DNA from 3 places in the Paenarthrobacter sp. C1 genome. Region 1 is predicted to be linked to each of the others. Evidence: riboswitches for the same ligand, from Rfam matches in the RefSeq annotation. Region 1 holds a riboswitch; each other region holds the start of a gene.
What was found. A riboswitch is a leader RNA that binds a small molecule or an ion and turns the genes downstream of it on or off. The one in region 1 is predicted to bind glycine.
Positions count from the first base shown of each region.

Region 2: another riboswitch for glycine. It lies ahead of cycA (D-serine/D-alanine/glycine transporter); the one in region 1 lies ahead of gcvP (aminomethyl-transferring glycine dehydrogenase).
Region 3: another riboswitch for glycine. It lies ahead of gcvP (aminomethyl-transferring glycine dehydrogenase); the one in region 1 lies ahead of gcvP (aminomethyl-transferring glycine dehydrogenase).

Region 1 is NZ_CP186052.1:4,505,179-4,511,076, forward strand. Features, by position in the region: gene gcvT (glycine cleavage system aminomethyltransferase GcvT) at 1-475, opposite strand, end outside; gene gcvP (aminomethyl-transferring glycine dehydrogenase) at 487-3,333, opposite strand; glycine riboswitch at 3,482-3,580, opposite strand; gene ACNAOU_RS21120 (PucR family transcriptional regulator) at 3,655-5,163, opposite strand; gene ACNAOU_RS21125 (MFS transporter) at 5,333-5,898, shown strand, end outside.
Region 2 is NZ_CP186052.1:784,649-790,546, forward strand. Features, by position in the region: gene ACNAOU_RS03860 (prolyl oligopeptidase family serine peptidase) at 1-894, opposite strand, end outside; gene ACNAOU_RS03865 (FAD/NAD(P)-binding protein) at 955-2,892, shown strand; glycine riboswitch at 2,968-3,066, shown strand; gene cycA (D-serine/D-alanine/glycine transporter) at 3,213-4,673, shown strand; gene ACNAOU_RS03875 (ExeM/NucH family extracellular endonuclease) at 4,752-5,898, opposite strand, start outside.
Region 3 is NZ_CP186052.1:962,333-968,230, forward strand. Features, by position in the region: gene ACNAOU_RS04680 (amidohydrolase) at 1-875, opposite strand, end outside; gene ACNAOU_RS04685 (cyclodeaminase/cyclohydrolase family protein) at 978-1,637, shown strand; gene ACNAOU_RS04690 (MFS transporter) at 1,644-3,194, opposite strand; gene ACNAOU_RS04695 (TetR/AcrR family transcriptional regulator) at 3,268-3,807, shown strand; glycine riboswitch at 3,901-3,998, shown strand; gene gcvP (aminomethyl-transferring glycine dehydrogenase) at 4,177-5,898, shown strand, end outside.

The DNA of each region.
Region 1 (5,898 bases):
TCAGCAGGATCGCCTCGGCGTTTGGGCCCTGCACGGCAATCAGGGACGTCTCGGCGGAGGCGTCGTCAACCAGCACGTCGAAGCCGGCTGACCGCTCCTTCAGTGCCGCCGCAACCACCTTGGCGTTGCCCGCATTGGGGACCACCAGGAAGTTATCGTCAGCGCGACGGTACGTGATGAGGTCGTCGATGATGCCGCCGTCGGCGTTGCAAATCAGCGAGTACTTGGCCTTGCCCACCGCAATCGCGGACAGCTTGCCCGCCAGGGCGTAGTCCAGGAACGCTGCGGCGTCGGGGCCGGTGACCCAGACTTCGCCCATATGGGAGAGGTCGAACAGGCCGGCGGCGTTGCGGACCGCGTGGTGCTCGGCGAGTTCGGACTCGTACTTGAGGGGCATCTGCCAGCCGCCGAAATCCGTGAAGGAAGCGCCGGCTTTTTTGTGCTGCTCATACAGGGCTGTGTAGTTCTCAGTCATCTCAGGAGTCCTTAGTTTTCGAAGTCCGTAAGGGGCGGGCAGGAGCACACCAGGTTGCGGTCGCCCGCGGCACCGTCAATGCGGCCAACCGGCGGGAAGTACTTGTCCTGCTTGAGGTGGTGGACCGGGAACGCGGCCTGCTCACGCGGGTAGTCGCGGGCCCAATCGGAACTGACGACGGCGGCGGCCGTGTGCGGCGCGTTGCGCAGCGGCGACTTCTCAACAGTGAAATCACCGGTGGCCACCTGCTCGATTTCGGCACGGATGGTGATCATGGCTTCGATGAAGCGGTCGATCTCGGCCAGGTCCTCGGACTCGGTGGGCTCCACCATCAGTGTGCCCGCAACCGGGAAGGCCAGGGTGGGGGCGTGGAAGCCGAAGTCGATGAGGCGCTTGGCCACATCCTCGGCCGTGACGCCGGTCTTCGCGGTCAGTTCACGCAGGTCCAGGATGCACTCGTGGGCCACAAGTCCGCCTTCACCTGTGTAGAGCACCGGGAAGTGCTCATCCAACCTGGAGGCAACATAGTTCGCAGCCAGCAGCGCGGACTTGGTGGCCTCGGTCAGACCCTGGCCGCCCATGAGCTTCACGTACGCCCAGGAGATCGGAAGAACCCCGGCGGAACCATAACGGGAGGCCGAGATCGCGACGCCGCCTTCGGCAGAATCACTGTTCGCGTCACCGGGCATGAACGGCGCCAGGTGCGCCTTGGCTGCGACCGGGCCAACGCCCGGACCACCACCGCCGTGCGGGATGCAGAAGGTCTTGTGCAGGTTCAGGTGCGAGACATCGCCACCGAACTTGCCCGGCTGGGCCAAGCCAACCAGCGCGTTGAGGTTGGCGCCGTCAACGTACACCTGGCCACCGGCTGCGTGGACCGCATCGCAGACTTCGCGGACGTCGGCGTCGTACACACCGTGCGTGGACGGGTACGTGATCATGATGCAGGAGAGCGCGTCCTTGTTGGCCTCGATCTTGGCCTTCAGGTCGTCGTGGTCGATCGTGCCATCGGATGCCGCCGCCACGACGACAACCTTCATTCCGGCCAGCACCGCGGAGGCAGCGTTCGTGCCGTGGGCCGAGGCCGGGATGAGGCACACGTTGCGCTGCTCATCGCCGCGGGACAGGTGGTAGCCGCGGATCGCCAGGAGCCCGGCAAGCTCACCCTGGGAGCCGGCGTTCGGCTGGATGGAGACCTGGTCGTAGCCGGTGATCTCGGTGAGGTCGGCTTCCAGGTCTTCGATCAGTTCGCGCCAACCGGCCGTCTGGTGGTCCGGAGCGAACGGGTGGATCGAGGCGAACTCCGGCCAGGAAATGGCTTCCATTTCGGCAGTGGCGTTGAGCTTCATGGTGCACGAGCCCAGCGGGATCATGGTGCGGTCCAGCGCGAGGTCCCGATCGGACAGCTTGCGGATATAGCGCAACAGCTGCGTCTCTGAACGATGCGTGTTGAACACCGGGTGCTGTAGGAAATCAGAGGTGCGGACTACGGATTCGGGCAGTTCGAACCCGGAGGCGTCCCCCACCGGACCGGCACCAAAGGCGACGGCTACCGCGGAGAGGACTTCCGGCGTCGTGGTTTCATCAACCGAAACCCCAACGGTGTCGGCGTCGATGATCCGCAGGTTGATGCCGCGGGCTTCGGCGGCGGCGATGACCTTGTCTGCCTTGCCGGGGACGCGGACGGTGAGGGTGTCGAAGAAGGAATCTGAGACGAGCTCGCGGCCAGCCTTCACAAGTGTGGTGGCGAGGGTGCGGGCGTGGCCGTGGACGGTTTCGGCGATAGCCTTCAGGCCTTCAGGGCCGTGGTAGACCGCGTACATGGAGGCCACGATGGCGAGCAAGGCCTGTGCCGTGCAGATGTTGGACGTGGCCTTTTCGCGGCGGATGTGCTGCTCGCGGGTCTGCAACGCCAAGCGGTAGGCGGGGACGCCGGCGTTGTCCTTGGAGACGCCGACGATACGGCCCGGGAGCGTCCGCTCCATGCCTTCACGCACGGCCATGTAGGCCGCGTGCGGGCCGCCGAAGAACAGCGGAACACCGAAGCGCTGAGCAGTTCCGACGGCGACGTCGGCACCTTGTTCGCCCGGGGGCGTGATGAGGGTGAGCGCCAGCAAATCCGCGGCCACGGTGACCAGTGCGCCACGTTCCTTCGCATCGGAAATGACGGCGGAGTGGTCGAAAACCCGGCCTGAAGCACCAGGCTGCTGGAGCACGACGCCGTTGATGTCGCCGTCGGGCAGACCGGCGGAGAGGTCCGCGACCTCCACCTCGAAGCCCAGCGCCTCAGCACGGCCCTTCACGATGGCGATGGTCTGCGGAAGGAGGTCGGCGTCCAAAACAGTCTTGCCATCCTTGGCCGTCTTGTTCTTGTTGGCCCGGCGCATCAGCAGCACGGCCTCGGCCACGGCGGTGGCTTCATCCAGCAGGGAAGCGTTCGCCACGGGAAGGCCGGTGAGATCCTGCACCATGGTCTGGAAGTTGAGGAGCGCTTCGAGGCGGCCCTGGGAAATTTCCGGCTGGTACGGCGTGTAGGCCGTGTACCACGCGGGAGCTTCCAGGATGTTGCGGCGGATGACCGGGGGCGTGACGGTGTCGTAGTAGCCCTGGCCGATCATCTGGACCGCGGTCTTGTTCTTGGATGCGAGCTTCCGCAGTTCGGCGAGGACCTGCACCTCGGTGAGGGCATCCTGCAGTTTCAGGGCCGTGTCCTGGCGGATGGAATCGGGGACGGCTACGTCCACCAGGCCGTCGACAGAGTCGTAGCCGATGGCCTTGAGCATGGTGTCAACGTCGGCCTGGCGCCGGGCGCCGATGTGCCGGTCCGCGAAAGCGGTGGGGGTTGATTGAACAGTCAAGAGGAACTCCATGATTCAGGCGCCCACTGAGCGCCACGATGATGTGGGTTCCTCCCCGCTCTGTATTGGACCTGAGAGATTCCGCAGGAATGGTTGCCTGCTTGCACCGTCGGTGAGCCCGGTTGCCCGAACTGCTTTCCAGAGTTGCCTAACCGCGGCGGTACATGGGCCTGAGAGATTCCTGGGGAGGATTTGCTCCTACGGCGCCTGACTGGATGTACCGGCAGGACTCTCCCGCCGCAGATCAAAAGCGTTGCGTCACGCGAGTGACACGCTTCACACCATAGCGTGGGGTTTCGCAAAAGTGCAAGCAAGCGGCCCCTACCCGTGCATGGCCTCGTGGATCTGAAGGGCGAACCAGAGCTGGGCCACCGTGGAGGTTTCACCCATGTCCAGGCCCGTCAGCTCACCGATTTTCCGGATCCGGTAGATGATGGTTTGCCGGTGCGTGAACAGGGTTGCCGCCGTCTTTTGCCAGGACCGCTGCGAGTCCAAATACGTCCGCAACGTGACAATGAGATCGCCTTCCTGGCTCTGCTCGTAGTCGAAAACCGGACCCAACAACCGCCGGACCAGAGCCGTTCCCTCCTCAACCCCGGTCAGGCCCAACCAGGACGGGCCCTGGGCATAACGGGCCAAACCCAGCTTGTTGGCCCGGGCCGAACCGAGCGCCCAGAGGGATTCCTGCAACGCGCGTTGGATATTCGCAACGGCTGCCGGCGCACTTATCCCGATCGCGGCATCCACACCGGCGCAATGGACCAGAACTTCTTCTGCCGTGTCCGCCGGGACCACCACATGGAACCTGTTGTTCCGCTTCAACGACGCCGACGCAACCCCGTGCCGCCACAGTTCGATGTGCACGTTTGCCAGCCTGTCGCCGTCGTCCGCTGAGGACCCGTCCGCAGCCATGGAGGCGAGCAGGAAGCGCTGTGGCGGAACGTCAAAAGCTGCGAGCCGGCTCTCTATCTCGGCCGCGCCCAAGCGCCCGTCCATGGCCTGGAGCAAGAACTCACCCGCTAGGCGGTGCCTGCCTTCCAGCGACAGGACGATGCGCGAAAGCTGCAGTCCCAGCACGGTGGCCGCATGCAGGAGCACGACGGCGTCCGGGTGCGGTTCGCCGTTGGGCAACACCACCAAGAGCGCATTCGCGTGGGTGGGGATATCCATGGTCAGGACGTGCCTGCCCCGAACGCGGTGCCACTGGAAGTTCTTCCCCGCCAACGACACCTGCCCGGAGAGTGGAGCCCACTCGTCGGCGAGGAAGACCGGAAGCGGCTCGCCTTCGGGGTGCCAGGGATGGAGGCAGCGGCGATCCACCACGAAGAGCTCGGAGTCAAGCTCCGTCGCAAGCCGCTGTACGAGGCTCTGCCAGTGGTCCTCGGAAGCTCCAGCGGTCCGGAGAAGGTCGTAGACCCTGGCCGTTTGGCGCAGGCGGCGCGACTCTTCCAGCAAGGACGCCTCGGCGACGGAGCGGGCGATGGCGATGAACGGCAGCGGGTAGGGGATGTTGATGAGCGGCAACGGCAGGTGGTCGCAGGCCTCCAGGAACTCCGGCAACAGCTCCGGCGCGTGCATCTTCTCTCCGATGGCCAGGGCGCTGGCACCGCTGTCCATCAGCGCCTTCGCGAGCGCCACCTGGCCCTCAGCGTCCGCCGGGATGGAGAGGCCGTTGGTCATCATGAGTTCGCCGCCCGTGACCCACTCCCAGAGTCGCGGGAGGTCGGACGTGTGGGCCCAGGTGATGCGGTTGTCGAGGCCTGCGGCGCCTGCGAGGAGCGCCAGGCCGAGCTGTGGCTCAGCAACGAGTTCAGCGACGGTGATTGCCACGCCTTGGCCTCCCGGGATGTGCCGGATGGTCGCCGGCACCGTTTAGACAAATGTATATGCAACTTAATCATTTGTAGTCGATCTACGGATAGTCGGAGTGACGCCGGTCACCCAAGAATTGAATGACTACTTCCCAGCTCCCCAAGAGCACTCACGAGAGAGGGTTGCAATGAGCGCAACAAGCAACCTCATTGACGATGCCCCACTGACCGCGTTCCACAAAAAGCTGACGTTCTTCGCCTCCGGCGGTCCGTTCATCGATGGCTACGCGTTGTCGATCATCGGCATCGCCCTGATCACAATGACCCCCGGACTGCAGCTGAGCACCGGGGAAATTGGACTGATCGGTGCCGCCAGCCTGGTAGGCATCTTCTTCGGCGGCGCCGTCTTCGGGTGGCTCACGGACAAGATCGGCCGCCACAAAATGTATATTGCCGACCTCATAGCACTGGCCGTCTTCTCGCTGCTGAACGGCTTTGCCACTGAGGTCTGGCAAGTAGTCCTGTGCAGGTTCTTCCTGGGGATGGCCATTGGCGCCGACTACCCCATCGCCACGTCGCTCCTGGCAGAGTTCCTGCCCAAGAAGCACCGCGGCCGCCTGCTTGGGGCCACCTTTGTGGTCTGGGCTGTTGGCGCAGCGGTCGCCTACGCCGTCGGATTCCTGCTCCGCGACATGGGACCGGACGCTTGGCGCTGGATGGTCGCCAGCCCGGCGATCTTCGCCATCATCACCCT
Region 2 (5,898 bases), 980 kb from region 1:
GATGTTGACATCGGTAGGCACGTCAATGGCTACCCACGAGTCGTCGCGCAGCAGCCACGTACTGCGGTTGTAGAAATCGATGTAGTCAACGGCGAAGGTTCGCTCGAAACCGGGCGTGGAATCGTGCGCCACCATGGCCAGCATGTGGTTCTCCGGAATTTCGAACAGGCGCTCAGCGTCCGCGAGCGACTGCCCGCGGCGAAGCTTGACGCCGGTCCGTGCATAGGAGGAGGACGTGGCGGGCAAGCCTTCAGCTGTGCTGGACACGAGAAGGGTGTCGGCATCCAACCAGCTGATGTTGCCTTTGGCTGTGGGAATGTCGAAGCCACTTGCTGCCGGGTCCACGAAGGTTCGCGTTTCGACGTCGAACTCGCGGTGGCGGTCGGCGTCGCCCCCGTCGGGGGAGAGCGAAACCATGGCAAAGCGGTACTCTGCGCCGTCCGAAGGACGGAGGAAACCGGCGCCGTGGAACACCCACTCAACACCTTCAGCAGCGGCAAGGGCATCGACGTCGAGCAGTACATCCCACTCGGGATCCTCGGTGAGGTAGCTCTCCCAGGTGGTGCGGCGCCAAAGGCCCTTTGGGTGCTCCTGGTCCTTCCAGAAGTTGTAGTAGAAATCGCCGCGTTTGTTGACCATGGCGATCCGGTCCGTGGAGTCCAGGACTTCCAGGATGCCGGACTCGACCGCCGCGTAATCGGCGTCTTCGAGCAGCTCCTCGGTGCGGGCGTTCTGTTCCCTGACCCAGGCCAACTGCTCTTCGCCGTGGATGTCCTCAAGCCAGGCGTTTTCATCCGTGGGCTCAGGTGCGGACTCCGCCGCGTGGCGCGGTCCGGAGGCCGGCGCGGTGTCATTCCCGGAAAGTGGCGACGGATCAGCTTCTGTGGTGGTCATCGCCCCATCCAAGCAACACACTTCGACGGTAAGCAAGTCACGCAGAAGTTAGGCTGGAGCGTGGCTAAATCCCAAATCAACCGTGTTGCCCTTGTGGGGGCGGGCCCTCGGGGCACCAGTGTCCTCGAACGGTTGCTCGCGAATTGGGCTGCGAAGAGAGCTGAAGGCGCCACCCTGCAGGTCCATGTGGTGGATCCGTACCCCGCCGGCTCCGGACACGTGTGGCAGCCGGAACAGTCGCGCCTCTACCTGATGAACACCCAGTCGTTCTATCCCACCCTCATCCCCGAGGATTCCGGATTGGCGGCACCGTTGGCGGGTGGTTCCTTCGACCAGTGGCGCGAGGCCCGGCGTCGCGATGGTGCCGGGCTGAACGACGCCGAAAAGGCAGAGCTGGCCACGCTCGAGTCCCACGATTTCCCCAGCCGTGCGCTGTACGGGCGGTACCTGCGCCAAACCCTGGCCGGGTTGCTGGAGCGGAAGCCCGAGGGCGTGGAAGTCACCTTCCATGAAACGCTCGCCGTTGCGGCGCGGCCCGTGGACGGGATGTTCGACGTCGAACTGGCCGACGGCGGCACGCTCACCGTCGATTCGGTGGTGCTGGCTCTGGGTCACATCGAGTCACGGCTGAATCCGGAGCAGAAATTATTCAAGCGCGCAGCTGACGAGTTGGGCCTGCTGTACTTCCCGCCGGCACCGCCCGCCGACGTTGACTGGCAGGTTGTGCCGGACAATGAGCCGGTTCTTGTCCGCGGCATGGGCTTGAACTTCTTTGATGTGATGGGCCAGCTGACCGAAGGCCGCGGCGGCAAGTTCCTTGAAGCCGGAGCGCCCGGTGCCGGGGTGTTGGAGTACCGGGCCTCGGGCCGGGAGCCCAGGATCATCGCCGCGTCACGCAGGGGAACGCCGTACCGGGCGAAGGCCGGTTTGGAGGGCTATTACCCGCGCAGCATCACCATGCGCTACCTGACCGAGGACGCAGTGGACCGGTTCCGGGCCGCAGGCATCCAGCCCGGCTTCGACCATGACCTGTGGCCCTTGCTGCACCGGGACGCGCTGTGGGCCTACTATTCGACGCTGGCCCGGTCCCAGCCGGCCGCGATCAAGGACCCGGCGCAGTTCCTGGCCGACCTCGAAGACGCGCTCCAACCGCATGCCCACACCACGGCAAACTGGGAAAGCGACGTGGAGGTCCTGGTTGAAAAGCATGTGGCGGCATCACGGCGTTTGAACCTGCGCGGGCTCGCGGCGCCGTTGGCAGGCCGGACGTTCGCGTCACGGCGTGACCTGGATGCTGCGATCACCGCGTACCTGGACGACGACGCGCGGCGTTCGGCGCTGGGCGAATCGGACCCCGTGAAGATGGCCATCGGCGCGCTCCACACCGGCCGTGCCATCCTCAAGACCGTTGTAGCCGACGGCGGCATCACCGACGAGTCCTGGCTGGCAGGGCTGCGCGGCTGGTTCGAGTCGTTTGTCGAAGGGTTGGCCAGCGGACCTCCTGCGCTGCGTTCGGAGCAGCTGGCCGCCTTGGCGCGTGCCGGCGTCGTGAGTTTTGTGGGACCGGACCCCAAGTTCAGCGTCGATCGTGGCGCAAAAGTGTTCCGGGCGGCGTCACCCTGGGTCCACGAGGGGCCCGCTGAAGCACGCACCCTGATCGAAGCGATGTCACCCGCCAACAGGGTGGGCATCAACATTTCTCCGCTGCTCGAGCAGCTCATGGCCGACGGCCTGGTGCGGACCAAGATCATGATGAGTGTGGAGGGGACGCCCATGCAAACCACCGGCCTGGACGTTGAGCCGCACCCTTACCGTCCCCTTGCCGCCAACGGATCCATCACGGAAAACATGTACGTTCTGGGCTTGCAGTTGTCCGCGTCGCAGTGGGGCAATGCCATTGCCGCCGAAGCCCGTCCCCGCTCCGGGCGGGCCTATGCCAGCGGCCAGCGGACCTTGCGCGACGCTGACGAGATCGCCCGCAGCATCCTGGGCCTCTAGCCGTCACAGGCTTGCGTTGCCTGCCAGCCTTCGTTACTGTGTGAGCTGCATCACCCGCAAGGGTGTGCGCGCTTTTGATCTGCGGCGGGAGAGTCCTGCCGGTACATCCCGTCAGGCGCCGTAGGAGCAAACCCTCCCCAGGAATCTCTCAGGCCCATGTACCGCCGCGGCGAGGCAACTCTGGAAAGCAGTCCGGCCACACCGGACTCACCGAAGGTGCAAGCAGGCCCATGCCCGCGGAAACTCTCAGGTCCACGTACAGAGCGGGGAGGAACCCGAATCAATGCGGCACCCTGTGCCGCCTGAACGACGGAGTTCCTTTGACGATTCATCCTTCCGCGAGTGCCGGTTCACCCCATCTTGAACGCCAGCTCAGCAACCGCCACATCCAGCTCATAGCCATCGGTGGAGCGATTGGCACCGGCCTTTTCATGGGCTCGGGAAAGACCATTTCCGCAGCCGGCCCATCCGTCATTTTTGTGTACATGATCATCGGCTTCATGCTGTTCTTCGTCATGCGTGCCATGGGCGAACTGCTCCTCAGCAACCTGAACTACAAGTCCTTCAGCGATTTCGCCGCTGACCTCCTGGGCCCTTGGGCCGGGTTCTTCACCGGCTGGACCTACTGGTTCTGCTGGGTCATTACCGGGATCGCCGACGTGATCGCCATCGCCGGCTATTCCAAGGAATTGTGGCCTTCCCTGCCCTTGTGGGTTCCGGGACTCATCACCATCGGCATTCTCCTGCTCCTGAACCTGGCCACCGTGAAGGCCTTCGGTGAGACGGAGTTCTGGTTCGCGCTCATCAAGATCGTGGCTATCGCTGCGCTCATCATCGTTGGCCTGTTCATGATCTTCAGCGGCTTCGAGTCCGACGCCGGTCCGGCCGGTTTCTCCAACCTGTGGAGCCATGGCGGCTTCTTCCCGAACGAGTTCATGGGCTTCGTGGCCGGTTTCCAGATCGCCGTGTTCGCGTTCGTGGGCATCGAACTGGTGGGCACCACCGCTGCCGAAGCCAAGGACCCGGAGAAGAACCTCCCCAAGGCCATCAACTCGATCCCCATCCGGGTTCTGCTGTTCTACGTCGGTGCCCTCATCATCCTCATGTCCGTCACACCGTGGACGCAGTTCGCCGCCGGCCACAGCCCGTTTATCGCGATGTTTTCCCTGGCAGGCCTCGGCGCAGCGGCCACCATCGTCAACCTCGTGGTGCTGACATCTGCCATGTCCTCTGCCAACTCCGGCATCTATTCCACGTCCCGCATGGTGTTTGGTCTCGCCCAGGAGGGCGACGCGCCCAAGGTGTTTGGCGCCCTCTCCGGACGCAAAGTACCCCGCAACGCCCTGTTCCTGTCCTGCGTCCTGCTGCTGTCCGGCGTCGTGCTCATGTACGCCGGCCAGGACGTTGGCAAGGCCTTCGACATGGTGACCACAGTGTCCGCGGTGTGCTTCGTGTTCGTTTGGTCGATCATCCTGGCCAGCTACCTTGCCTTCAGGAAGCGCCGGCCACACCTGCACGAGTCGTCAGCGTTCAAGATGCCCGGTGGCGTGGTGATGGTGTGGGTGGTGTTCGCGTTCTTCGCTTTCGTGCTGTGGGCCCTTACCACCCAGCCGGACACCCTGATTGCCTTGCTCGCCACCCCCGTGTGGTTTGTGATTCTGGGGGTCGCGTGGATCATCCTTCGGCGCCGGCCCGCGCACCTGGCACGCTACGCGGCGTTCCAGGCCGAATTGCAGCGGGATGCTGAGAGGACGGCCGAGCCGGAGCCGGCCACCAAGTAGGCTTCCCGAACGCAAAAGCAGGGCCCTTCACGCTGGCTGCGTGGAGGGCCCTGCTTATGTTGCTTTTGCCGGGAGTGGTCAGCCCCTCAAGCACTTCTGGTAGTCCAACCAGGCGAAGGCATACCGCAGCCAGCCCACGATGTCGTACCACTTGGACGGCTTGGTGGGTGGGGTGCACTGGGGCGGTTGCGGTCCGCTGTCCGCCACAGTGATCAGAGCCTTCACCACCGTTCCACTTTCGACGGCGGTCAGCACCAGGGTGCCGGTACCTGCAGCTGCCGCCGCGGGAACCTTGAGGTTCACCGTTGCCGCGCCTGCCGTCACCGGCACGGAACCGAGCGCCACAGCGGCGCCCTTGCCGTCCACGAAGACGGCGTTCAGCGAGGCGTTGGCCGGGCTGCCGATCGACGTCAGGTTCAGCTTGGAAACAGCCAGGGTGATGGGCTCACCGGCCTTCACCTGGGCCGCCGTCGAGTTGGCGACGGCAACCGAACGGCGCCCGAAGTCCGGGGACACCGGGTTGTGTTCGCGCAGGTACCTGATCCACGCATCACGGTCCACCAGGCCGGTGTCCTTGGTGTTGCTGCCTTCCTTGAAGACCCGGAAGTTGTCACCGCCGGTTGCCAGGAAGCTGAAGGTGCCGATCCTGTACTGCTTGGCGGGGTCGATCACGGCGCCGTTCACCCAGATGCCGGTGATGCGGTCACCTGCAGGGCGGGCGGCGTCATAGGTGTAGTTGACGTTCTTGGACAGACCCAGCTGCTGGTACGGGCGGCTGGGAACAGTGCCGTCCGGGTTGGTCTGCCACTGCTGTTCAAGAAGTGTCTTGAACTGCGTGCCGGTCAGGGACGTAGTCCATAGGTTGTTCACGAACGGCAACACCGCGTTGGCCTCGGCGTAGGTGATGGTGCCGTCCGGTGCGTAATAGAGCTCGTTGCGCAGGCCGCCGGGATTTACGACGCCGATCTCCGCCGAGCCCAGTTCAGGCGCCTTGAGCGTGTCCACCAGTGAGTCCGCCACCAGGTTTCCCAGCGTGGACTCGCTCGCGCGGTCGTCACGCTTGGGAGCCCCGCCGGCGGGGTCCGGGGTGAAGGCGGTGGTGATATCAGCGGTCACTGCACCCACCGGCTGGTTGCCGATCTCGGCAGCCTGGGCAAGGGCCTTGTCCACGATGGTCTTCACTGCCGCCACCCGCGGGTAGCTGGCCACGAGGCCCTCGGCGGTA
Region 3 (5,898 bases), 1.2 Mb from region 1:
TGGATCTCCGGGTCCTTGGGGGCGCCGGATGCCGCTGATTCCCCGTGCACAATGCGCTCAATCGAACCGAGGATTTTGTCCCTGGTGGAATCGCTGAAGGTGCGGACACTGAGGCCGAGGGTTGCCGTCTCGGGGATGATGTTGTTCTTGGTACCGGAGTGGATCTGTCCTACGGTGACCACAGCGGAGTCGCTGGCGGCGAGTTCACGCGACACGATGCCCTGCAGGCGGATGGTGGCAGCGGCGGCCATCACCACCGGATCAATGGTGGTTTCCGGGCGCGATCCGTGCCCGCCGCGGCCGTGCAAGGTGATGTTGAGGGAGTCTGCGGAGGCCATGGTGACGCCGGCCCGGACGCCGAACCATCCGGCGGGGAAGGGGGCCACATGCTGTCCGAGCACTACATCGGGCTTCGGCACGACGTCATAGAGGCCGTCGCCAACCATCGCCTGCGCACCGCCACCCCATTCCTCGGCGGGCTGGAACACGACGATCAGTGTGCCTTGCCACCGGTCACGTTGTCCGGCCAACGCTTCTGCTGCTCCCACGAGACAGCTGACATGGACATCGTGTCCGCACGCATGCATGACCGGAACATCGTTTCCGTCAGGGTCGACACCCGTGGCAGTACTTGCGTAGTCCAGTCCCGTTGACTCCTTGACCGGGAGGGCGTCCATGTCGGCCCGGAGCATGACGACCGGCCCGGCTCCGTTCTCAAGGATGCCCACCACGCCGGTCTTGCCGATGTTGCGGTGGACGGTGAAGCCAAGATTCTCCAGGTGCCCGGCTGCGATCCCGGCGGTCCTGGTCTCCTGGAAGGACAGCTCCGGGTGGGCGTGCAGGTCCTTGTAAAGCTCTTCGAGGTCAATGGTCATGGGTTTACCCTTCGTTCGACGCCTTCGGTCTGGCCAGTGTATCCATCCGCTTTGTGCGAACCCTGTGTGTGCGAACCTGGCTGTCACGGCACACTTGATGGCATGACGAATTCCGAACCCGCCACCACGCAGCACTCCACGGTTGAGGACTGGACCGCAGCCCTGGCAGAGTCGAGCGGCTCGCCCGGGGGCGGCGCCGGCACCGGGGTGATGCTATCCATTGCGGCTGCCTTGACGTCAATGGTGGCCGGGTACACGGAAGCCGAGGGGCACCAGCGTGACGAGCTTTCCGCTATCCATGCCAGGGCCCATGAGCTCCGGGAAGCGGCTCTCCGGCTCGCGGACGAGGACGCATCTGCCTCCAACGCCTTCGGGGCTGCTTTCCGCCTCGACCCCGGACCGGAACGCGAAGAAGCCATCCACCAAGCCTCCGTGGACGCAGCCAAGGCCTCCGCCGTCCTGGGTGAACGGGCCATCGACGCCATTGAAGATCTCGGCTGGCTCGCTTCCCACGGGAACCCGGCCCTCGTCGCCGACGTCGTGGTGGGTTTCGGTGCGCTGCGGGCCGCCATAGCGGGGGCGAGGACCAACGTGAGCTTCGACCTCGCTTCCCTGACCTCCGCGGGGACTTCCCTCGAGGAGGTCAGGGAGCAGCAGCCTGGGCTGTGGACAACGGTCGGCCGGCTCAGCGACGCCCTGGAGCGAATCGACCAACTGACTGCCGGCGTCGACACGAAGGCGGCACCCACGGAAGCCGTGTAGCTTCCCTTATTGCGCTTTGGGAACCTTGCGCAGTACGACGGCGGCCATCACTGCTGCTCCGGCCATCAGTACCAGCCCAATCGCCGCGGTGATGTGGACGCCGGAGTCGAAGGCTATCCGCGCGGCGGTGGTCAGTGCCTCCGACAACTGGGCGGGGAGCCCGGATGCCGCGTCAACCGCACCTGCCAGAGTCTCTCCGGACTTCCTCGCCGCCTCTGTGGGCACACCGTCGGGAATGACGAGGTTGTGCTGGTAGGACGCGGTGAGGATTGAACCGAGCACGGCTGTTCCCAGGAGTGAACCGAGTTCGTAACCGGTCTCGGAGATGGCCGAGGCCGCCCCTGATTTGTCTGCCGGCACGGACGCCAGGATGAGGTCGTTGGAGATGGTCTCCGCTGCACCCACGCCGACGGCCAGGACCGTCAGGGCTGACAGGAGGAACACCGGTCCGCTGCCGTGGTCACCCACGACGGCCACCAGGTAGCCTATGGCGCTCAGTGTCAGTCCGCCGGCCACCACGAAGCCGGGCCGTACTTTCTTGACCAGCGGTACTACGAGCAGGCCGGCGATGACGGTGGCCAGGAGGGCCGGGATCATGGCGATGCCGGCTTCCATGGGGGACTGCCCTTCGACCAGTTGCAGGTGCTGGGCAAAGAAGTAGATGAACCCCGTCATGGAGAACAAGGACAAAACATTCGCCACGATGGCCGTGCTGAATACCTTGTTCTTGAACAGGGAAACATCCAGCATGGGGCTTTCGATCCTTTGCTGGCGGCGGACGAACAGAATGCCCATCACCAGGCCAAAGCCCATGAAAGCAGCAGCTGACGCACCGAAGCCGTGGACCGCGAATTCCTTGATGCCGTAAACGAAGGGCGCCATGGTGACCACGGACAGGACAATGCTGGACACATCCACCCGGCCGGGGTTGGCGTCCTTGGACTCGGGAATGAGTACCCGGCCAAAGGCAAGGAGCGGCAGAAGCAGGAATGCTGCTACCAGGAAGACGGCGCCCCACCAGAAGTGCTCCACCAGCCAGCCGCCGAAGATGGGACCGAGGGCTGCGCCGCCGGAGAATCCGGCAGCCCATACAGCGATCGCGAGCCGACGGCGGTTGGGGTCGATAAAGATGTTCCTGATCAAGGACAACGTTGATGGCATCAGCATGGCGCCGAAGACGCCGAGTGCAGCGCGTCCGGCAATAAGCCACTCCGCGGACGGAGCGAATGCCGTAGCAGCCGAAACCGCGGCGAAGCCTGTGCTGCCGATCAGAAGCAACCGGCGTCGTCCGATCCGGTCACCAAGGTTGCCCATGGAGACCAGGAGCGCAGCGAGCACCAGCGGGTAGGCGTCAACGATCCACAGGAGCTGTATGCCGCCCACGTCCAGCGAGCGGGCGATTTCCGGCAGGGCAAAAGTGAGCGCGGTGTTATCGACGGCCACCAGCAGCACCGGGAACATCAGCAGTGCCAAGGCCGTCCAGTCGCGCCACGGTGCAGCCGGGCCCGTCAAGGGGGCGGCGGAACGGGGTGCTTGGGTTGAGGACGGCGAGAACATGCCTCTTACTGTACCGTCCAGACGGTATAGTTACAAATTCAACCCCCGCAATTCTTTAGGGAATGATGTACACATGCCACGAAAACCAGTTGCCCGGGACGCCGTCCTGGATGCCTACGAATCCCTCCTGATCGAGGTAGGGGAGCGGGCCGCTACCCTGGATGCCGTCGCCAAGAGGGCCGGTGTCTCCAAGGGCGGGCTCCTGTATCACTTCCCCAACAAGGAAGCCCTGATCAGCGCCTTGCTGGAACGCCTGGACGATTTGGCGCAGGAGGACATTGAGCAGATGAAGGCCGCGCCGGACGGTTCCGCCGCCTACTTCATCCGGTCCTCCCTCTGGGCCGACACCCCCATGGACAGGGCCTTCGTAGCCGCCACCAGGCTCGCTGAAGTAGCCCATGAGGAAACGCGGCGGCGCTTCGCAGGAATCCAGCAGCAGTGGCTTGATGTCCTGGCCGAAGACGTAGGACCGGAGATCGCCAAGGCCGTCAGCTACATGGGCGACGGCCTTTATTTCAACGCGATGTTCGAGGGCGGGCAGGGGGCCGGCAACGCCGGCCGGGAGGCCGACGTCGAAATCCTGCTGGGGGTCCTGGACCGCCTGCGGAAGTGACTGCTCATCCATTTGCCGCAGGGCCTTGCACGTAGGACAATTAAGCCTTGTGGCGTGCCCAGCGTGGCGCCCACAGACAACTGAACATGCCTTTGATCTGCGGCGGGAGAGTCCTGCAGGCACGTGATGCAGGCGCCGTAGGAGCAAACCCTCCCCAGGAATCTCTCAGGCCCACGCACCGCCGCGGCGAGGCAACTCTGGAAAGCAGCAGGCACTCCACGCCATTGACGTGGGATGCTGTGCTCACCGACGGTGCAAGCGATTCGTTGTGCGGACAACACGCGGAAACTCTCAGGTCCAATACAGAGCGGGGAGGAACCCGAGCCGCTGTGGCGTACCCAAACGCCGCCCAAGTATTGGAGTTCCTTCGTGACGGTTAGTTCTGCCTCCACCACCTTCGTCGATCGGCATATCGGCGCCCGCCGCCAGGCCGACATTGAGACCATGCTCAAGTCCGTTGGCTACGACTCTGTTGACTCGCTGGTCGACACTGCCGTTCCGAACGACATCCGCCAGGACGTCGCCCTCACCTTGCAGAACGCGCTGAGCGAAGTCGAGGTCCTGGCCGAGCTGCGCAAGCTCGCCTCCAAGAACAAGACCGCGGTCCAGATGATCGGCCAGGGCTACTACGACACCATCACGCCGCCGGTCATCCGCCGCAACATCCTTGAGTCCCCGGCCTGGTACACCGCTTACACCCCGTACCAGCCTGAAATTTCGCAGGGCCGCCTTGAAGCACTCCTGAATTTCCAGACCATGGTCCAGGACCTCGTTGGCCTGCCTATCGCCAACGCCTCGCTGCTTGACGAAGCAACCGCCGTGGCCGAGGCCGTCCTCATGATGCGCCGCGCCAACAAGAACAAGGCCGTGCAGGACGGCAAGACTGTGCTCGACGCAGACTGCCTCCCGCAGACCATCGCCATCGTCAAGGGCCGTGCTGAAGCCCTCGGCTTCGAGGTTGAGGTTGCCGATCTTTCAGCCGGCCTTCCGGAAGGTGCCATCAACGGCGTCGTCCTCCAGCAGCCCGGTGTTTCCGGCCGCGTCTTCGACCACTCCGCCGTCATTGCCGAGGCCAAGGAACGCGGCGCACTGGTCACCGTTGCCGCCGACCTCCTTTCCCTGACGCTCATCACCCCTCCGGGTGAGCAGGGCGCTGACATCGCCGTGGGTTCCGCCCAGCGCCTGGGTGTCCCGCTCTTCTTCGGCGGCCCGCACGCGGCCTACATGGCCGTCCAGAAGGGTCTCGAGCGTTCCATGCCGGGCCGTCTGGTGGGCGTTTCCAAGGACGACGCCGGTGTCCCCGCCTACCGTCTGGCCCTGCAGACCCGCGAACAGCACATCCGCCGCGAGAAGGCCACGTCCAACATCTGCACCGCGCAGGCGCTGCTGGCCATCGTCGCCTCGATGTACGCCGTCTACCACGGCCCCGAAGGCCTGAAAGCGATCGCCGAGACCGCCCACAGCCACGCCCGCACGCTCGCAGCGTCCCTGAAGGCTGCCGGCGTCGAGGTCCTCCACGGTTCGTTCTTCGACACCATCACCGTCCGCGTCACGGGCAAGGCAGCAGAGATCGTCGCCGCCGCCGAGGCCAAGGGCATCAACCTGCGCGGCATCGATGCCGACACTGTTGGCATCTCGGTTGATGAGACGACTACGTCCGACATCGTCGGCAGCCTGCTCGATGTCTTTGGCGCTTCGGTCACCGATGCCGCCGAGGACTTTGCGCTGGAGGCTTCCGTTGAGCGCACCAGCGCATTCATGCAGCACCCGGTGTTCAACACCCACCGCTCCGAAACCCAGCTCCTGCGCTACATCCGCAAGCTCTCTGATCGCGACCTCGCGCTGGACCGCACCATGATCCCGCTCGGTTCGTGCACCATGAAGCTCAACGCCACTGCCGAGATGGAAGCCATTTCCTGGCCGGAGTTCGCCTCGATCCACCCGTTCGCTCCGGATTCCCAGACCGAGGGCTGGCGTGAACTGATCAGCGACCTCGAAGCGCAGCTGACCGAGATCACCGGCTACGACCAGGTCTCCATCCAGCCGAACGCCGGCTCCCAGGGCGAGCTCGCAGGCCTGCTGGCCATCCGC